DNA from 3 places in the Streptomyces sp. NBC_00377 genome. Region 2 is predicted to be linked to each of the others. Evidence: riboswitches for the same ligand, from Rfam matches in the RefSeq annotation. Region 2 holds a riboswitch; each other region holds the start of a gene.
What was found. Region 2 has a riboswitch for cobalamin ahead of OHS71_RS31410 (cobalamin biosynthesis protein). Riboswitches for the same ligand answer to the same signal wherever they lie in the genome.

Region 1 (6,253 bases), 5.1 Mb from region 2:
TGACAGCCGACCGGCGCTGACCGGCTCGATCGTCTGCTCCTGGAATCAGCTCCGGATCTGTGTAGCAGGTTCATATTCGGGCTCTGGAGCGGCGAGAACGGACCCACGCGATCCGCGTGCCCGGTCGGGCTCGGACTCCGCGAGTGCCGTCCAAGGGGCAGGTCGGATGTCGCCGGCACAGCTCCGCAGGCGTGCCCTCCCGTTGACACGCGAAGCAGCTTCCGTTCCGCCGCTCGCGCCTCCGTCTACACCTGCCGCCCGAACATGACCGGGCGCTCTGGTCTTCCGCTGAACCGCCCAAGCCCTCGGTCGGCGCCCAGCCCTGACGCGGACGCCGACCGAGGTCACGCCATCGAGGCGTCAGGCCACGGGCACGGTGGATGCCGCGGGCACGCCCGCCTCCGTCCGGCCGTGGGCCGCCCGGAGGCCGAGGAGCCCGAAGCCCACCGCCAGCCCGCCCCAGAGCAGGACCATGGACGCGGCCGAGAGCACCCGGAAGTCCCACACCAGCGTGGCGGGGGCGGTCACGGCGTCAGGGTTGTCCGGCAGTGCGAACAGTGACGCCAGCGCGGCGAGCACGATGGCCGTCACGGCCAGCTGACGCAGTGGCGCCGGACGGCCGCGCTCCGCCAGCCACCCGTGGATGCGCCAGGCCAGGACGACGGCGATCACGCCGATGCCGATGGCCGCGAGGCACGCGTTGACGCGGGTGTCGATCGTTCCCGGATCACCCACGCCCGGCGGATTGGCCGGGTAGCGGAGGAAGGGCAGCAGCCAGACCCCGGTGAATCCGGCGCCCGCCAGCATCAACGACCGGCGCCAGGGCGCGGCGTCCGGATCCCGGCGATGCAGGATCGCGTACACGATGGCGAAGAGGACCCCGATCGCCGCTCCGGTGAGGGCGGTGGCCACCAGGAGGCCGGCGTGCTGCGTAGGGCGGGAGAAGATCTCGGCCGCGGCCGATCCGCGGCCGCTCGCTTCCTCACGGGCCGCCTCCAGTCGCACCGCCTTGTCCAGTACCGGCTCGGCAAGCAGCCACGAGAATCCTCCGCTGACCACGCCGGCGGCTCCACCCGCGAGCGCGCCGCGCCCGAGCAGGGACAGAAGTGATGTCACGGTCGCCCCTCTCAGTGGCAGGGGGCACCGAGGAGGTGCCGCCCGTCGTGGGCGAACTCGTGGACGTAGTTGGCGGATGCCGCGACCTTGCCGAGCATCGGCGACAGCAGCGCGCCCTGGTCCAGGAAAATCGCGTCCAGTGCGACCAGGGCGAGGATCACCGCCGCGGCGGCTATCAGCCCGTCTCGCAGCGGGTGGACGACCAGCCCTGTGGCCGGTCGCGCCTCGGTGACAGCCGAAGCACTCATGGAACCTCCTCGCGGGGTGCACGCGCCCCGCCGTTCAGGAGGACGACGGGTCAGTGTCTGACTCCCGGGGCGACCCCGGTCACAGTGGCGGGACCGTCCCGGATTCTCACCGGGTTCCTGCTCACCGTCGCCTCGATGTGAAGTTGTCACCGCAGGTCGCGGCGCCTACTAAGTAAATTAGCGAACTGGACGCCTTTCAAACACATCGTGTGGGCAGGACCACAGGTAGCGGAAATACCCTGGGGGGGTATAGTGTTCTCATCGTCGGGCGGGGCTGAGGAAGCGGCGCCCCTCCCGGACGAATGACACCCACGCACCCAGACCTGAGGAAGTAGCCATGACCACCGAGACGAACACCAGCACGAGCTCCTGCTGCGGCTCTGGCGGCTCCTGCGGCTCCGGCGCCACGTCCGACGTCCAGATCGAGGGAACTGGCGCCACCACCACCGCCTACAAGGTGTCCGGCATGACCTGCGGCCACTGCGAGGGGGCCGTCTCGAAGGAGATCTCCGCGCTGGACGGCGTCACCGCGGTCACCGCCGTCGCCAAGACCGGAGAGGTGACCGTCACCTCCGCCGCCGCGCTCGACGAGGAGGCCGTCCGCGCCGCCGTCGACGAGGCGGGCTACGAGCTCGTCGGCCGCGCCTGACGGCTCAATCCGGGCCCACTCCGCCCGGACACGCGAATTCCTCCCCGCGCCGGGACGTACCGCTCCGCTGATACGGACGCCGTACGTCCCGGCCTCCCCCTGGAGATACGCACATGACCAGCACGGCTCCCGAGAAGGCCTCCCTCGACACAGCGCCCGCGCCCACCTTGGCGGTCGAGCTCTCCATCGGCGGCATGACCTGCGCCTCGTGCGCAGCCCGCATCGAGAAGAAGCTCAACCGCATGGACGGGGTCACCGCCACCGTGAACTACGCCACCGAGAAGGCGAGGGTCTCGTTCCCGGCAGACGTCGAGGTCGCCGACCTCATCGCCACCGTGGAGAAGACCGGCTACACCGCCGAGGAGCCGCCACCGCCGCCATCCGCCACGGCCGACGAGGGCGAGACCCAGGCCGCTCCCGCCGCGGACGGTGAACTCCTGTCGCTGCGGCAGCGGCTGTACGTGTCGCTGGTGCTCACCGTGCCCGTAGTCCTGATGGCGATGGTGCCGGCCCTGCAGTTCGACAACTGGCAGTGGCTGTCGCTGACTCTGGCGGCCCCGGTCGTCGTCTGGGGAGCCTTCCCCTTCCACAAGGCCGCGTGGACCAACGCCCGGCACGGCGCCGCGACCATGGACACGCTGGTGTCCATCGGCACGCTCGCCGCGTTCGGCTGGTCGGTGTGGGCACTGTTCTGGGGACACGCCGGAATGCCAGGGATGCGGCACGGCTTCGATTTCACCATCTCCCGTGGTGACGGATCGTCCTCGATCTATCTGGAGGCCGCGGCCGGGGTGACGACGTTCATCCTCGCCGGGCGGTATCTGGAGGCTCGCGCCAAGAGGAAGTCGGGCGCGGCCCTGCGGGCCCTGCTGGAGCTGGGCGCCAAGGACGTCTCCGTGCTGCGGGCCGGCCAGGAAGTACGTATCCCTGTCGCGCAGTTGGCCGTAGGTGACCGGTTCGTCGTACGCCCCGGCGAGAAGATCGCGACCGACGGCACCGTCATCGAGGGCGCGTCCGCGGTCGACGCCTCCATGCTGACCGGTGAGTCGGTGCCGGTGGACGTGACTGTCGGCGACGCCGTGACCGGCGCAACCGTCAACGCGGGCGGCCGTCTCGTCGTCGAGGCCACCCGCGTCGGCACCGACACCCAGCTCGCCCGGATGGCGAAGCTGGTCGAGGACGCACAGAACGGCAAGGCCGAGGTGCAACGGCTCGCCGACCGGATCTCCGGGATCTTCGTGCCGGTGGTCATCTTCATCGCCATCGCCACGTTCGGGGTGTGGTTCGGGGCCACCGGCGACACCGTCGCCGCCTTCACCGCCGCCATCTCCGTCCTGATCATCGCCTGCCCCTGCGCGCTCGGGCTCGCCACCCCGACCGCGCTCATGGTCGGCACCGGGCGTGGGGCTCAGCTCGGAATTCTGATCAAGGGCCCCGAGGTCCTGGAGTCCACGCGTCGCGTCGACACCGTCGTCCTGGACAAGACCGGCACGGTCACCACGGGCCGCATGCAGTTGCAGGACGTCTTCACCGCACCCGGTGTGGACAAGGACGAACTGCTGCGGCTGGCCGGCTCGTTGGAGCACGCTTCGGAGCACCCCATCGCCCAGGCGATCGCGGCCGGTGCAGCCGAGCGGGTCGGGAGGCTGCCGGTGCCGGAGAACTTCGAGAACGTCGTCGGCCTCGGCGTCCAGGGCGTCGTCGACGGACACGCGGTGCTCGTCGGCCGCGAGAAGCTCCTCAAGGAATGGGCCATCGAACTGCCCCGGGAGCTGGCCGAGTCCAAAGCCGCCGCGGAGGCAGAGGGACGTACGGCGGTCGCCGTCGCCTGGGACGGCCAGGCACGCGGTGTCCTCACCGTCGCCGACGCGATCAAGGACACGAGCGCGGAGGCCGTGGCTGAGCTGCGTCGACTGGGCCTGAAGCCGGTTTTGCTGACCGGCGACAACCAGCTCGTCGCCGAGTCCGTGGCCAAGGCCGTCGGTATCGACGAGGTGATCGCCGAGGTCCTGCCCCAGGACAAGGTGGACGTGGTCAAGCGGCTGCAGAGCGAGGGCCGTACGGTCGCCATGGTCGGTGACGGTGTCAACGACGCGGCCGCTCTCGCCACCGCCGACCTCGGCCTGGCGATGGGCACGGGCACCGACGCGGCGATCGAGGCCGGCGACCTGACCCTCGTACGCGGTGACCTGCGGGTGGCCGCCGACGCGATCCGTCTGTCCCGCAGGACCCTGGCCACCATCAAGGGCAACCTGTTCTGGGCCTTCGGCTACAACGTCGCCGCGCTGCCGCTTGCCGCCTTCGGCATGCTCAACCCGATGATCGCCGGCGCCGCGATGGCATTCTCCTCCGTCTTCGTGGTGACCAACAGCCTGCGGCTGCGGTCCTTCAAGTAGGCCCCTTACGTAACGCCGTTGACCGAGGCGCCCGGCTCCTGCCGGACGCCTCGGTTTCTTGGTAGGTCTCGCGAAGACGGCCGACCCGCCGTGGAGGCCGGGGCCTCACGGTCAACGAGCCGACGCAGCCTCTGTGTTCGCCGCAACACGACGGCGCAAGGAGTGGGGGGCGCGGGCAAGCTGAAGGTGCGCGCACGGGCAGACTCCTTTGGAGGACGTGGCACCTCCCTGCCCATGCGCGCAGCTCATGGGGTTACTTCACATCAGGACTCTGGCCGCCTGCGGCCTCGTCGGCCGACATTGCTTTCCGGCAACGGCTCCGAGCCCGTCGCCGCGCTGCTGGGGGCCGCCAGGCCAGAACCAGCGGCGGCCCACACAGCAGCACGGCTTGATGGGCCAGCATGTCCCATCCCTTTCGCACCGGGAATACTAACTTGGTTAATGGATGTACGCATCCCGATCGTCCACATCGCGGTCACGGTCCACCAGTTCAGGCGACATCGAGCCGCACATGACGTTGGGACGGAGGGTCCGCTTGAGCTGGTCAATCATGACGCCGACGAAGCCGGATGAATCTCCATGAGACGTGGCGATCCGCCGCAACCAGACCGCTCTCCGCCCCCTCAGCCCCTTGTAAATGCTGCGATTAGGGGGCGCTGGGTGTTGGCTGTAAAGACAGGCAGCGGCACGACGTGCGGTCACCATGGGCAGTCCGTCGGCGCAGCCGTCGCAGAGGGCGTGAGCGCAGCGAAGGCCGACGCGCCACCAGTCTGGTGACCACAGTCCGGGCCGCCGAGCCCGACTTCAGCGCCATCGCAATTATGTGGGCCCGCCAGTGATTACGTTTTTGCGCGGCCGCGCTTCGACCTCCAGCAACTGACCGCGCGTTGAGCGGAGGCCGCCCGTCAGCGGCTGCCGTTCCGCCCTTTCCGGCGTTCACTGACGTCGCCCGTCCCGCCAGGCAGAACGACGTCAGCCCTCAGCGCTTCGGAGCAGCGCGCGAGCCCCCATCGCAGGATCACGTACGCAGCAGCCGCGCGATGGCCTGCGACGCCTCGGTCACCTTGTCCCGGGCCACATCTCCCCCGGTCATCATGGCCTCGCGCACACAGTGCTCCAGATGCTTCTCCAGCAGTTGCATGGCCACCGCCTGCAGACCTTTGGTGGTCGCCGCGACCTGTGTGAGTACGTCGATGCAGTACTGGTCCTCCTCGACCAGGCGCTGCAGACCGCGCACCTGCCCCTCGATACGACGGAGTCGCTTGAGGACGGCTTCCTTGTCGTCGTGATAGCCGGGCGGCACGTGCTCGACCTCGACTTGCTCCACTTGCCTCATACCCCCCAAGGGTATGACATCGTGACGCGGAAGGCGAACGAACCACTGCGCTCCCGGCGCCGTATGCCACCGAACTGCGGTCGCTCGGGTCGCAGAATCTCGGCAGCTGGCAAGACCCAGGCGATCTACGCTGTCACGGGGAGTCGAGCGGGACTGGCCGACATGAACCGACTGCGGCGCGGAGGCATCGGGTGGAATGGCAGTCGGGGTTGGCCGGGCTTGGGGTCGGGATGCTGATAGCCGTGATGACCGCGCCGGTCGGAGTGTCGGGGGCCGTGTTCCTGCTCCCGGCGCAGCTCAGCATCTTCGCCGTGCCCAACCCGGCTGTCACGCCGACGAACCTGCTCTACAACCTGGTGGCGGGGCCCGGTGCCCTGCTGCGTTACCGGCGCGACGGCGCCCTGGGTGGCCCGCTGGCACGCCGTCTCATGCTGGGCACCCTGCCCGGCGTGATGCTCGGAGCGATCATCCGCATCTACGCCCTTCCGGGCCCGCAGGTCTTCCGTCT
Region 2 (6,253 bases):
CCGACATGGAGGTTGGGGGTGAGCCAGACCGCGTCGCCGGGGTTCAGGCTGCCGTGGGTGACCCGCTCCAGGCGGCGCACGACGGTGTCGGCGGAGTGCGGGGCGGTGGGCAGGAGGGGGCCCAGGACCGCGTGGGAGCCCTTGCCGGAGAGGCCGTAGGTGCCGGGGCGCAGCGTGGCCAGGTCACGGGTGAGGGTGATCTGGCCGGCGGCCGTGCCGTGCACGGTGAGCCGGGGTTCGGTGGGCAGGGGCCGGCCGGGCGGTGCCTTCAGCGCGGCGTCGCTGGCCAGCCGGCCGGCGGCGACGCTGGCGGCTCCCGCGGCCAGGGCTGCGGTGACGGCGGCGGCCGTCGCTCTGACAGTGCGCACGCGTCCAGTGTCCTGGCCCGCCCTCCTCCCGGCCAGTGGTGGAGCCCGGCCGAAGGGGCCCGGGGGCAGGCGCGGCCGGGCGCGGCCGGGTGAGGACCGCTCGTCCGCGCCTGTCCGGGCGGCCGGGCGGCGGGTCAGTGGCGCTGCCCGTACCCGCGCAGCCGTTCGCCCGCCTCCCCGATCTGTTCCTCCGTCAGGAGCGAGGGGCTCAGGCCCGGTACCGACGCGGCCGTCAGCCACAGGCGGCACATCCACTCCAGTTGGGCCGTGCGGTCGTAGGCCTGGTCGAGGGTGGTGCCGTGGGTGAGCGTGCCGTGGTTCTGAAGGAGGCAGCCACTGCGTCCTTCGAGCGCCCGGAGCACGTTCTCGGCCAACTCGTCGGTGCCGTAGAGCGCGTAGGGGGCGACCCGGACCGGGCCGCCGAGCGCGCCCGCCATGTAGTGGACCCTGGGGAGCTCGGTGACGAGGGTCGAGACGGCGGTCGCGTGGACGGCGTGGGTGTGGACGATCGCTTCGGCGTCCGTGGTGCGGTAGACGGCCAGGTGCATGGGCAGCTCGCTCGTCGGGCGCAGGCCGCCGAGCACCTGCCGGCCGGTGAGGTCGACGCCCGTCACGTCGTCCGGGGTGAGCCGGTCGTAGGGCACGCCCGACGGGGTGACCAGCACGGTGTCGCCGACACGTACCGAGACGTTGCCCGAGGTGCCGACGACCAGCCGGTCGGCCACGGTGCGGCGGGCCGCCGTCACGAGCGCCTCCCAGGCCCGTGCCTCCTCGGGGACGGCGTGTCTGCCGCGCCGCCCGTCCGTGCCCGGTACGCCGTCCCGGTGATCCCGGGTGTCCCCCTGCTCGCGTCGCTGCTCAGCCATGCCGCGATCCTGCCAGGAGCCGCAGGGGGCTGCCGCCGGCCGTGGGTGTGCGGGCCGGAAAGCGGCCGCCTCGCTGTTCCCGGCCGCCTGCTGCGCCGCCCTGCCGGAGGGGAGCTCGGACACGGAGCCCGGGACACGTCGTTTCGTACACGACGGGCGCGGACCCGACACGACGACAGGGGCCTCATGCACGAGGGCGGCGGTCCCGTCATGCGGTGGCTGCGGCCGCGAAGGCGGTGGCGTCGGCCGGCGCCGGGACGGCGGGATCGCCGCACGGACGGGCAGCCGCTCCCAGGGGGTCGGTGCGCCGCGGATCACGCCCTGTGGGCGGCCCGTCACGGGGTGACCGATGTCTCTCGGGGTGCCGTTGGAGCGAGCCGTCGGGGTTCGCGAAAGGCAGGCGTCCGTACGGCGCTTGCCCCGTCCCGCGCCGGGTGCCGGGGCGCTCCCGCCGACCCCCTCGCACGGACACCCGGACGCCCTGCTCAGTTCATCTTCCGTTCACCCAGATTGCCTACGGTCGACCTGCCAATGACTTCGAACGATTGCCTGGGTAAATGGAAAGCTTCTCGCTGATCCTCGCGATTGTGGTCGTAACCGCACTCGCGTTCGATTTCACGAACGGTTTCCACGACACCGCCAACGCGATGGCCACCACCATCTCGACCGGTGCACTCAAGCCCAAGGTCGCGGTGGCCATGTCCGCCGCGCTGAACCTTGTGGGCGCTTTCCTCTCGGTGGAGGTCGCCAACACGATCTCCAAGGGTCTCGTCGACGAGACCGGCATCCGTCCCGAGGTCATCTTCGCCGCCCTGGTCGGCGCGATCCTCTGGAACCTGCTGACCTGGCTGGTGGGCCTGCCCTCCAGTTCCTCGCACGCCCTGATGGGCGGTCTGATCGGCGCCACCATCGCCTCGGCCGGTACGGGCGCGGTGCACGGTGACGCCCTGGTCACCAAGGTGCTGATCCCGGCGATCGCGGCACCGATCGTCGCGGGAGTCGCGGCGATGCTCGCGACCCGCCTGTCCTACACCCTCGGCAAGAAGGCCGACGGCAAGGCGGCGGCCAAGGGCTACCGCACGGGCCAGATCGCCTCGGCCGGCCTGGTGTCCCTCGCGCACGGCACCAACGACGCGCAGAAGACGATGGGCATCATCACCCTGGCCCTGGTCGCCGGCGGCGCCGTGGCCCCCGACTCCGACCCGCCCACCTGGGTCATCCTCTCCGCCGGCATGGCCATCGCCCTCGGCACCTACCTCGGCGGCTGGCGCATCATCCGCACCATGGGCAAGGGCCTGACCGACCTCCAGCCGCAGCAGGGCTTCGCCGCCCAGACCAGCGCGGCCACGGTCATCCTGGCCTCCTCCCACCTCGGTTTCTCCCTCTCCACCACCCACTCGGTCTCCGGTGCGGTGATGGGCGCGGGACTGGGCCGCAAGGGCGGTGTGGTCCGCTGGTCGACGGCGACCCGCATGTTCGTCGCCTGGGGTCTGACGCTCCCGGCCGCGGCCCTGGTGGGCGCGCTCGCCGAGTCCGTCACCGACCTCGGCGACTGGGGCACGGCCGTCGTCGCGGTCTTCCTGATCGCCTCCAGCGCGGCCATCTGGAAGATCTCCCGGCGCGAGGTCGTCGACGCCTCGAACGTCAACGCGGCCGAGGAGCCGGCGGGCGTCATCACGACGGCGATCGCCGTCGTCACCCCGCCGCCCGTGGGCATCCTCGCCGAGGACCTCGCCACGGACCTGACGGCCACGATCCCCGGCCCCGCCGTCGAGCCCGCGACCCCCGCCGCTCCCCCGGCCGCGGCCGTCTGAGTCCGCGCACCCGGTACGAAGGAAGAGAAGCAGCATGAAGATCGACTGGGCAGCCCTGGGCTCCGTCTTCGGCGTCAGCCTCGTGGTCACCGTGGGCCTCGTGGCCCTGTTCACCCTCGGCGTCATGGGCCTGTCGCGGCAGGAACGGGCGACGGCCGAGGGCGGCTCGGCCACCCTCGCGGTGACCGGCGCGTACGCGTGCTTCGCGGCCTGCGCGGCGGCGGTGGCCTACGGGATCTCACTGATCGTCGCCTGACACATCACATCGACGAGCGAGGGGTGCGGGACGGATCACCGTCCCGCACCCCTCGTTCGTCGTGACCCGTTGCCTGTGACCCCGCCGATCGGGCCCGTGTGGGGTTCTGCACACTCTCCCCCCGCAGGTCAACAGCAAGTTGACGGCCCTTCCGGGCCCGTGGTGGACTGCCCGGGCCATGTACGGCGGCAGAAGAGGAAGCCGGTGTGAATCCGGCGCGGTCCCGCCACTGTCACCGGGGTAGAAACCCCCGGGAGCCAGGAACTCTCGCCGCCGGTCTCGTCGAACCAGGGCGTGGACACCCTGAGTGAGGACATATCGCCATGCTCGCTGGGCCGTTGAGGTACCCCGCAAGGTCGCTGCCCGACCGCACGGCCGGCTGAGCCGATGCGTGCCGATCGCCTCTACGCGTACGGCGCCGCCACCGGCCTTCTGGGCGACCTGCTGCTCGGCGATCCGCGCCGCGGGCATCCGGTCGCCGCGTTCGGGCGGGCCGCCGGCGCCGTGGAGCGGCTGCTGTGGCGTGACCACCGGGGATGGGGCGCCCTCCACGCCGTCGTCTGCGCCGGTGGGGCCGCGGGCCTGGGAGCCGTGGCCGAGAAGGCCGTACGGCGCTCCCCCGCCGCTTCCGTCGCTCTCGTCTCCGCCGCCGCCTGGGCCGTCGTCGGGGGCAGTTCCCTCGTCCGCGAGGCCCGGGCCGTCGGACGGGCCCTCGAGGCGGGGGATCTCGAGGCCGCCCGGGAGCGGCTGCCCCATCTGTGCGGACGTGACCCGCAGGCACTGGACGCCGACGGGATCGCCCGCGCGGTCGTGGAGTCCGTCGCCGAGAACACCTCCGACGCCGTCGTGGGTGCCCTGGTGTGGGGCGCCGTGGGCGGGGTGCCGGGGCTGCTGGGGTTCCGGGCCGTCAACACCCTGGACGCCATGGTCGGGCACCGCTCGCCGAGGTATCTGCGCTACGGGTGGGCCGCCGCCCGCCTCGACGACGTCGCCGGCTGGCCCGGAGCCCGGCTGACCGCCGCGCTCGCCGCCGTCGCCGGGGACGATCCGCGGGGCGCGCTGCGCGCCTGGCGTGCCGACGCCCGCCGGCATCCGAGTCCCAACGCGGGGCCGGTGGAGGCGTCCTTCGCGGGCGCCCTGGGAGTGCGGCTGGGCGGGACCCTGTCGTACGCCGGGCGGGTGGAACACCGGCCCGTCCTGAACGGGACCGCCGGGCGGCCCGTCGTCGTCCGCGACATCGAACGCGCCGCACGGCTCTCCCGCCGCGTCGGCCTGCTCGCGCTCGGCGTGACCGTCGCCGCGCGAGCGGTCACCCCACGCGTCGCCGCCACGCGCTCCGTCACGAAGGACCCATTGAAGGGCGGTACGTCATGAGCGGGGGTCCGGGCGGAGGTCTCCTCGTCGCCGGCACCACCTCCGACGCCGGCAAGAGCGTCGTCACGGCCGGTATCTGCCGGTGGCTGGTGCGGCAGGGGGTGAAGGTCGCACCGTTCAAGGCACAGAACATGTCCCTCAACTCGTTCGTGACGCGGGAGGGCGCCGAGATCGGGCGGGCGCAGGCCATGCAGGCGCAGGCCTGCCGGGTGGAGCCGACCGCGCTGATGAACCCCGTGCTGCTCAAGCCGGGCGGAGAGCAGAGCAGCCAGGTCGTGCTGCTCGGCAAGCCGGTGGGCGAGATGAGCGCCCGTGGCTACCACGGCGGGCGGCAGCAACGGCTCCTCGGAACCGTTCTCGACTGCCTCGCCGAGTTGCGGGGCACGTATGACGCGGTGATCTGTGAGGGGGCGGGCAGTCCGGCCGAGATCAACCTGCGGCGGACCGACATCGTGAACATGGGGATCGCGCGCGGCGCGCGGCTGCCCGTGCTCGTCGTCGGCGACATCGACCGCGGGGGCGTCTTCGCCTCCTTCTTCGGGACCGTCGCCCTGCTCTCGCCCGAGGACCAGGAGCTGGTCGCCGGGTTCCTGGTCAACAAGTTCCGGGGGGACGTCTCCCTGCTGGAGCCGGGCCTGGACATGCTGCACGGGCTCACCGGCCGGCGGACCTACGGCGTACTGCCGTTCCGGCACGGGCTGGGGATCGACGAGGAGGACGGCCTGAGGGTGTCGCTGCGGGGGACCGTGCGGGAGTCGAACACCGCCCCGCCCGTCGGTGAGGACGTGCTGCGGGTCGCCGTCTGCGCGGTGCCGCTCATGTCCAACTTCACGGACGTGGACGCGCTGGCCGCCGAACCCGGCGTGGTCGTGCGGTTCGTGGACCGGCCGGAGGAACTGGCCGACGCGGACCTGGTGGTGATCCCGGGGACCCGGGGCACCGTGCGCGCCCTGGAGTGGCTCCGCGAGCGGGGGCTGGCCGAGGCCGTCCTGCGCAGGGTCGCCGAGCAGCGGCCCGTCCTCGGCATCTGCGGGGGTTTCCAGATCCTCGGCGAGCACATCGAGGACGAGGTCGAGAGCCGGCTCGGACAGGTGGAGGGCCTCGGAGTCCTGCCGGTCCGGGTGCGGTTCGCCCGCGAGAAGACCCTCACCCGGCCGGTCGGGGAAGCCCTCGGCGAGCGGGTCGAGGGGTACGAGATCCATCACGGGGTCGCCGACGTCACCGGCGGGGAGCCGTTCCTCTCCGACGGCCGCGGGCAGGCCCTGGACGGCTGCCGGGTCGGGCAGACCTGGGGCACGCACTGGCACGGCTCACTGGAGTCGGACGGATTCCGGCGGGCCTTCCTGCGCGAGGTGGCGGCCGCCGCGGGCCGTCGTTTCGTGCCCGCCGCCGACACCTCGTTCGCCGCGCTGCGCGAGGAGCAGCTCGACCGGCTCGGCGACCTGATCGAACAGCACGCGGACACCGACGCGCTCTGGCGGCTCATCGAGTCGGGCGCGCCACAAGGACTGCCTTTCATTCCACCGGGAGCGCCCGCATGAGCACAGTGTTGTTGTTGTCGACCGCCGACACCGA
Region 3 (6,253 bases), 3.8 Mb from region 2:
TTCTACTGGTACCAGATGCTGTGGGTACCGCTCTCCGCCGCGCTGACCGTGACCGCGTACAAACTGTGGCAGCGTGACCAGCGCGGCCGCGCGGGCGTCGCCCCTGCCTCCTCCCGTTCCTCCTCCCCGAAGGGCGGTGCGTCGGAGTGAAGGACGGCGTGAACGGCGTCGCGCTCGCCGTCTTCATCTTCTTCTTCCTGGCCGTCACGGTCATGGGCTTCCTGGCCGCGCGCTGGCGCAAGGCCGAGAACGACAGCCTCGACGAATGGGGCCTGGGCGGCCGGTCGTTCGGCACCTGGGTGACCTGGTTCCTGCTCGGCGGCGACCTGTACACCGCGTACACCTTCGTCGCCGTACCCGCGGCGATCTACGCGGCGGGCGCGGCCGGCTTCTTCGCGGTCCCGTACACGATCCTCGTCTACCCGCTGATCTTCACGTTCCTGCCCCGTCTGTGGTCGGTGTCCCACAAGCACGGCTATGTGACGACCTCGGACTTCGTGCGCGGCCGGTTCGGCTCGAAGGGCCTGTCGCTGGCGGTCGCCGTCACCGGCATCCTGGCCACGATGCCGTACATCGCCCTCCAACTGGTCGGCATCCAGGCCGTGCTCGACGTGATGGGGGTCGGCGGCGGCGAGAACACCAACTGGTTCGTGAAGGACCTGCCGCTGCTGATCGCGTTCGGCGTGCTGGCGGCCTACACCTACTCCTCGGGGCTGCGGGCCCCCGCGCTGATCGCATTCGTGAAGGACACGCTGATCTACATCGTCATCGCGGTGGCGATCATCTACATCCCGATCAAGCTGGGCGGTTTCGACGACATCTTCGCCAAGGCGGGCGAGGCGTTCAGCCAGACCAACCCGGCGACGGGCAAGCCGCGCGGCGCGCTGGCACCGGCGGACCCGGGCCAGTGGACGTACGCGACGCTGGCGTTGGGCTCGGCGCTTGCGCTGTTCATGTACCCGCACTCGATCACGGCGACGCTGTCGTCCCGCAGCCGTGAGGTGATCCGCCGCAACACCACGATCCTGCCGCTGTACTCCCTGATGCTGGGCCTGCTCGCACTGCTCGGCTTCATGGCGATCGCCGCCGGGGTCAAGGTCACCAACGGGCAGCTGGCGATCCCGCAGCTGTTCGAGGACATGTTCCCGTCGTGGTTCGCCGGGGTGGCGTTCGCCGCCATCGGCATCGGCGCGCTCGTGCCCGCGGCCATCATGTCGATCGCGGCCGCGAACCTCTTCACCCGCAACATCTACAAGGACTTCATCAAGCCGGACGCGACGCCCGCGCAGGAGACCAAGGTCTCCAAGCTGGTCTCGCTCCTGGTGAAGGTGGGCGCCCTGGTCTTCGTCCTCACCATGGACAAGACGGTGGCCATCAACTTCCAGCTGCTGGGCGGCATCTGGATCCTCCAGACGTTCCCGGCCCTGGTCGGCGGCCTGTTCACCCGCTGGTTCCACCGCTGGGCCCTGCTCGCCGGCTGGGCGGTCGGCATGGTCTACGGCACCTTCGCCGCGTACGGCGTCGCCTCCCCGACCCAGAAGCACTTCGGCGGCTCGTCCAAGGAGATCCCGGGCATCGGCGAGATCGGCTACATCGGTCTCACCGCGTTCGTGATCAACGTCGTCGTCACGGTGGTGCTCACCTTCGTCCTGAAGGCCGCCAAGGCCCCCGAGGGCATCGACGAGACCAAGCCGGAGGACTACACGGCGGACGCCGGCGACCCGGGCGTACAGGTGGAACTGCCACCGGCGACGGCGGGCACGTCCCACTAGGGCGTGTCCGACAATTCGCGTCGGATCAGCGCGCGGCGTCCGGTGCGGTGCATCGCAAGGCGGAGGATCGCCCGCGTACCGGATGTACTCGGGTGATCCGACAACGCAGCGTGGGGGCACCCCCCCGGCCGAAGGCCGGGGGAGTGCCGTGCCGGGCACCGCGCGCCCGGCGGGAAGTGTCGGACACGCCCCAGGCACCCGAGGCCGGCCGGACACCGTTCTGGTCCCGCGTCCGTCTGGCCATCGCGTCCCAGAAGCGGTCCAGTTCGCCGACCCGCATGCCGACCCGGTGCGGGGTCTTCCGGCGCAGCCCCCGGGGCAGCCAGCGCCGGACGCTGCTGGGCAGCAAGGCCTGCTGCTGACGGCAGAACGGCTCGCGGATCTCTCCCCGGGGCACACCGCCCCGGGGAGGGTACGGGCAGAGCTGGAACTTGCAGTCGGGCAGACAGGTCGTGCCCGGTGCGGGCGGGACGACGTGGTCGTTGCGGCCGCCCAGGTACGTGTGCGGGTGCCGTGGACGCCGGTTGGCCGCGTACTTGAAGCCGCCTCCATGGAACCACTCCCTCCGCAACCCGGGCGTCCGGCACACTCGGGGCCATGGACATCGTGATACGGCAGGCCGAGCCCGGCGAGTACGGGGTCCTCGGCGACCTCACCGCTCGTGCCTACCTCGACGACGGCCTGCTGGACTTCGGGGAGAGCGACGGGTATCTGCACGAGCTGAGGGACGTGGCGAAGCGGGTCGCCGCCGCCGAGGTTCTGGTGGCGGTGGACGGCGGGCGTCTTCTGGGCGGGGTCACGTTCGTTCCCGGTCCCGGTCCGATGGCCGACCTCGCGCGTCCCGGCGAGGCGGAGATCAGGATGCTCGCGGTCGGGCGGGCGGCGCGCGGCCGTGGGGCCGGCGAGGCCATGGTCCGCGCCTGCGTCGGGCGCGCCCGGGCCATGGAGGGCTGTACGGCCGTCGTCCTGTCGACCCAGCGCGCGATGCACGCCGCCCACCGCCTCTACGAACGCCTCGGTTTCGTCCGCACACCCGAGCGGGACTGGCGTCCCCTGCCGCACCTGGACGACATCACTCTCCTCGCCTACAAGTTGACGCTCTGAAACCACCGCGACACAACATCTGGGGGTGGCATGACGGGTGGGCACAAGATGTATGCTCATGCTCGCTGTCGCCGCAGGGGAATCCGGTGCGAATCCGGAACTGTCCCGCAACGGTGTACTCGCGTGCATCCATACCCATATGCGCACGCCTGTTCAGTCCGAGGTCCTGCCGACAGCGCGCCCGGCCGTCCGGTCCGGGTGCCCTGACGTCCGGGTCTCGCGGAGTGGGCCGGTGGACGCGACGCCCCCGCGCGCTCGTGTGCTGCCCCCTGCCCTGCGCCAGGCCCACCGCCGAGCGAGGGAGAGCCCCACGTGACCATCGCGCCAGCCGATCCGGTTCCGGTCACCGAGCCGGAGACCGACGGTCCCGGTACCGCGTTGCTGCGGACCCTGACCGAGCTGACCGCCGACCTGCCCGACGCCGACCCCGGCCGGGTCGCCGCCGTGGCCCTGCGCGGCCGGTCGGCACGGGCTGCCTCCGAGATCACCGCGGAGCTGCGCGAGCTGGCCACGGAGGGGGCGGCGGGTCTGATCTCCGAGGATCCCGCCTACTCGAAGCTGGCCGCCCGGCTGCTGACGATCAGCATCGCCGCGGAGGCGGCCTCCCAGGGCGTCACGTCGTTCACGGGATCGGTCGCCGTGGGCCACCGCGAGGGTCTGATCGCCGACCGCACCGCCGAGTTCGTGCGCGTCCACGCGGTCCGTCTCGACGCGCTGATCGACGAGCGGGCCGACGACCGCTTCGGCTACTTCGGGCTCCGCACGCTGCACAGCCGCTACCTCCTGCGGCACCCGATCACCCGCAAGGTCGTCGAGACGCCCCAGCACTTCCTGCTGCGCGTCGCCTGCGGCCTCGCCGAGGACGACACCCCCCGCTCGGTGGACGAGGTCGCCGCGCTCTACGGGCTGATGAGCCGCCTGGACTACCTCCCGTCCTCCCCCACGCTCTTCAACTCCGGCACCCGGCACCCCCAGATGTCGTCCTGCTACCTCCTCGACTCCCCGCTGGACGAGCTGGACTCCATCTACAACCGCTACCACCAGGTGGCCCGGCTGTCGAAGCACGCCGGCGGCATCGGGCTGTCGTACTCGCGGATCCGTTCCCGCGGTTCGCTGATCCGCGGCACCAACGGGCACTCCAACGGCATCGTCCCGTTCCTGAAGACGCTGGACGCCTCGGTCGCCGCGGTCAACCAGGGCGGCCGGCGCAAGGGCGCGGCCGCGGTCTACCTGGAGACCTGGCACTCCGACATCGAGGAGTTCCTGGAGCTGCGGGACAACACCGGTGAGGACGCCCGCCGCACGCACAACCTGAACCTCGCGCACTGGATCCCGGACGAGTTCATGCGCCGGGTCGACGCCGACGGGCCGTGGTCGCTGTTCTCCCCGGCCGACGTGCCGGAGCTGGTCGACCTGTGGGGCGAGGAGTTCGACGCGGCCTACCGGTCGGCCGAGGCGAAGGGGCTGGCGAAGAAGAGCATCCCCGCCCGTGACCTCTACGGCCGCATGATGCGCACCCTGGCGCAGACCGGCAACGGCTGGATGACCTTCAAGGACGCGGCCAACCGCACCGCCAACCAGACCGCCGAGCCGGGCCATGTCGTCCACTCCTCCAACCTGTGCACGGAGATCCTGGAGGTCACGGACGACGGCGAGACAGCGGTCTGCAACCTGGGTTCGGTGAACCTGGGCGCGTTCGTCGACACGGCGGCCGGCGCGATCGACTGGGAGCGGCTGGACGAGGCCGTCCGCACGGCCGTCACCTTCCTCGACCGGGTCGTCGACATCAACTTCTACCCGACCGAGCAGGCGGGCCGCTCCAACGCCCGCTGGCGGCCGGTCGGTCTGGGTGCGATGGGTCTCCAGGACGTCTTCTTCAAACTGCGCCTCCCCTTCGGCTCGCCCGAGGCCAAGGCCCTCTCCACCCGTATCGCCGAGCGCGTCATGCTCGCCGCGTACGAGGCGTCCGCCGGCCTGGCCGAGCGCAACGGCCCGCTGCCGGCCTGGGAGAAGACCCGCACAGCCAGGGGCGTGCTGCACCCGGACCACTACGGCGTCGAGTTCACCTGGCCCGAGCGCTGGGCGGCCCTGCGCGAGCGGATCGCGCGGACCGGCCTGCGCAACTCCCTGCTCCTCGCCATCGCGCCCACCGCGACCATCGCGTCCATCGCGGGCGTGTACGAGTGCATCGAGCCGCAGGTGTCCAACCTGTTCAAGCGCGAGACGCTGTCCGGCGAGTTCCTCCAGGTCAACTCCTACCTGGTGAACGACCTCAAGGAGCTCGGCGTCTGGGACGCCCGGACCCGCGAGGCGCTGCGCGAATCCAGTGGCTCGGTGCAGGACTTCGCGTGGATCCCGGACGACGTCCGTGCGCTGTACCGCACGGCGTGGGAGATCCCGCAGCGCGCCCTGATCGACATGGCCGCCGCCCGCACCCCGTATCTGGACCAGGCCCAGTCCCTGAACCTGTTCCTGGAGACGCCGACCATCGGCAAGCTCTCCTCGATGTACGCGTACGCCTGGAAGTCGGGTCTGAAGACGACGTACTACCTGCGTTCCCGTCCGGCGACCCGTATCGCCCGCGCGGCCCGGGCCACCGTCCCCCTTCAGCAGGTGACCGAGGCCGACGCCGTCGCCTGCTCCCTTGAGAACCCCGAGTCCTGCGAGGCCTGCCAGTAATGACCACCGCACCTGAGAAGAGCGAGAAGAACCTTCTCGACCCGGGCTTCGAGCTGACCCTGCGCCCCATGCGCTATCCGGACTTCTACGAGCGGTACCGGGACGCCATCAAGAACACCTGGACCGTCGAGGAGGTCGACCTCCACTCGGACGTCGCCGACCTGGCGAAGCTGTCCGAGGGCGAGCAGCACATGATCGGCCGGCTGGTCGCGTTCTTCGCGACGGGCGACTCGATCGTGGCGAACAACCTCGTGCTCACGCTGTACAAGCACATCAACTCCCCCGAGGCGCGCCTCTACCTGTCGAGGCAGCTGTTCGAGGAGGCCGTCCACGTCCAGTTCTATCTGACGCTCCTGGACACCTACCTCCCCGATCCGGAGGACCGTTCCGCCGCCTTCGCCGCCGTGGAGAACATCCCGTCCATCCGCGAGAAGGCCGAGTTCTGCTTCAAGTGGATCAACGAGGTCGAGAAGCTGGACCGGCTGGAGAGCAAGGCCGACCGCCGCCGCTTCCTGCTCAACCTGATCTGCTTCGCCGCGTGCATCGAGGGCCTGTTCTTCTACGGCGCCTTCGCGTACGTCTACTGGTTCCGCAGCCGGGGTCTGCTGCACGGCCTCGCCACGGGCACCAACTGGGTGTTCCGTGACGAGACGATGCACATGAGCTTCGCCTTCGAGGTGGTCGACACCGTCCGCAAG

Region 1: linked by a shared signal. The riboswitch ahead of OHS71_RS08795 (hypothetical protein) and the one ahead of OHS71_RS31410 (cobalamin biosynthesis protein) in region 2 are both predicted to bind cobalamin.
Region 3: linked by a shared signal. The riboswitch ahead of OHS71_RS14455 (ribonucleoside-diphosphate reductase subunit alpha) and the one ahead of OHS71_RS31410 (cobalamin biosynthesis protein) in region 2 are both predicted to bind cobalamin.

What each region holds. Positions count from the first base shown of each region.
Region 1 covers NZ_CP107958.1:1,974,365-1,980,617, forward strand. Annotated here, with positions in the region: gene OHS71_RS08785 (DUF5134 domain-containing protein) at 1-3, shown strand, start outside; gene OHS71_RS08790 (CbtA family protein) at 361-1,116, opposite strand; gene OHS71_RS08795 (hypothetical protein) at 1,128-1,364, opposite strand; cobalamin riboswitch at 1,396-1,541, opposite strand; gene OHS71_RS08800 (heavy-metal-associated domain-containing protein) at 1,702-2,013, shown strand; gene OHS71_RS08805 (heavy metal translocating P-type ATPase) at 2,127-4,409, shown strand; gene OHS71_RS08810 (metal-sensitive transcriptional regulator) at 5,428-5,745, opposite strand; gene OHS71_RS08815 (sulfite exporter TauE/SafE family protein) at 5,937-6,253, shown strand, end outside.
Region 2 covers NZ_CP107958.1:7,076,657-7,082,909, reverse strand. Annotated here, with positions in the region: gene OHS71_RS31430 (alpha/beta hydrolase) at 1-368, opposite strand, end outside; gene OHS71_RS31425 (class II aldolase/adducin family protein) at 503-1,234, opposite strand; gene OHS71_RS31420 (inorganic phosphate transporter) at 1,792-3,048, shown strand; gene OHS71_RS31415 (hypothetical protein) at 3,083-3,304, shown strand; cobalamin riboswitch at 3,451-3,590, shown strand; gene OHS71_RS31410 (cobalamin biosynthesis protein) at 3,692-4,678, shown strand; gene OHS71_RS31405 (cobyric acid synthase) at 4,675-6,219, shown strand; gene cobN (cobaltochelatase subunit CobN) at 6,216-6,253, shown strand, end outside.
Region 3 covers NZ_CP107958.1:3,233,215-3,239,467, forward strand. Annotated here, with positions in the region: gene OHS71_RS14440 (DUF3311 domain-containing protein) at 1-150, shown strand, start outside; gene mctP (monocarboxylate uptake permease MctP) at 147-1,772, shown strand; gene OHS71_RS14450 (GNAT family N-acetyltransferase) at 2,370-2,876, shown strand; cobalamin riboswitch at 2,929-3,064, shown strand; gene OHS71_RS14455 (ribonucleoside-diphosphate reductase subunit alpha) at 3,189-5,555, shown strand; gene OHS71_RS14460 (ribonucleotide-diphosphate reductase subunit beta) at 5,555-6,253, shown strand, end outside.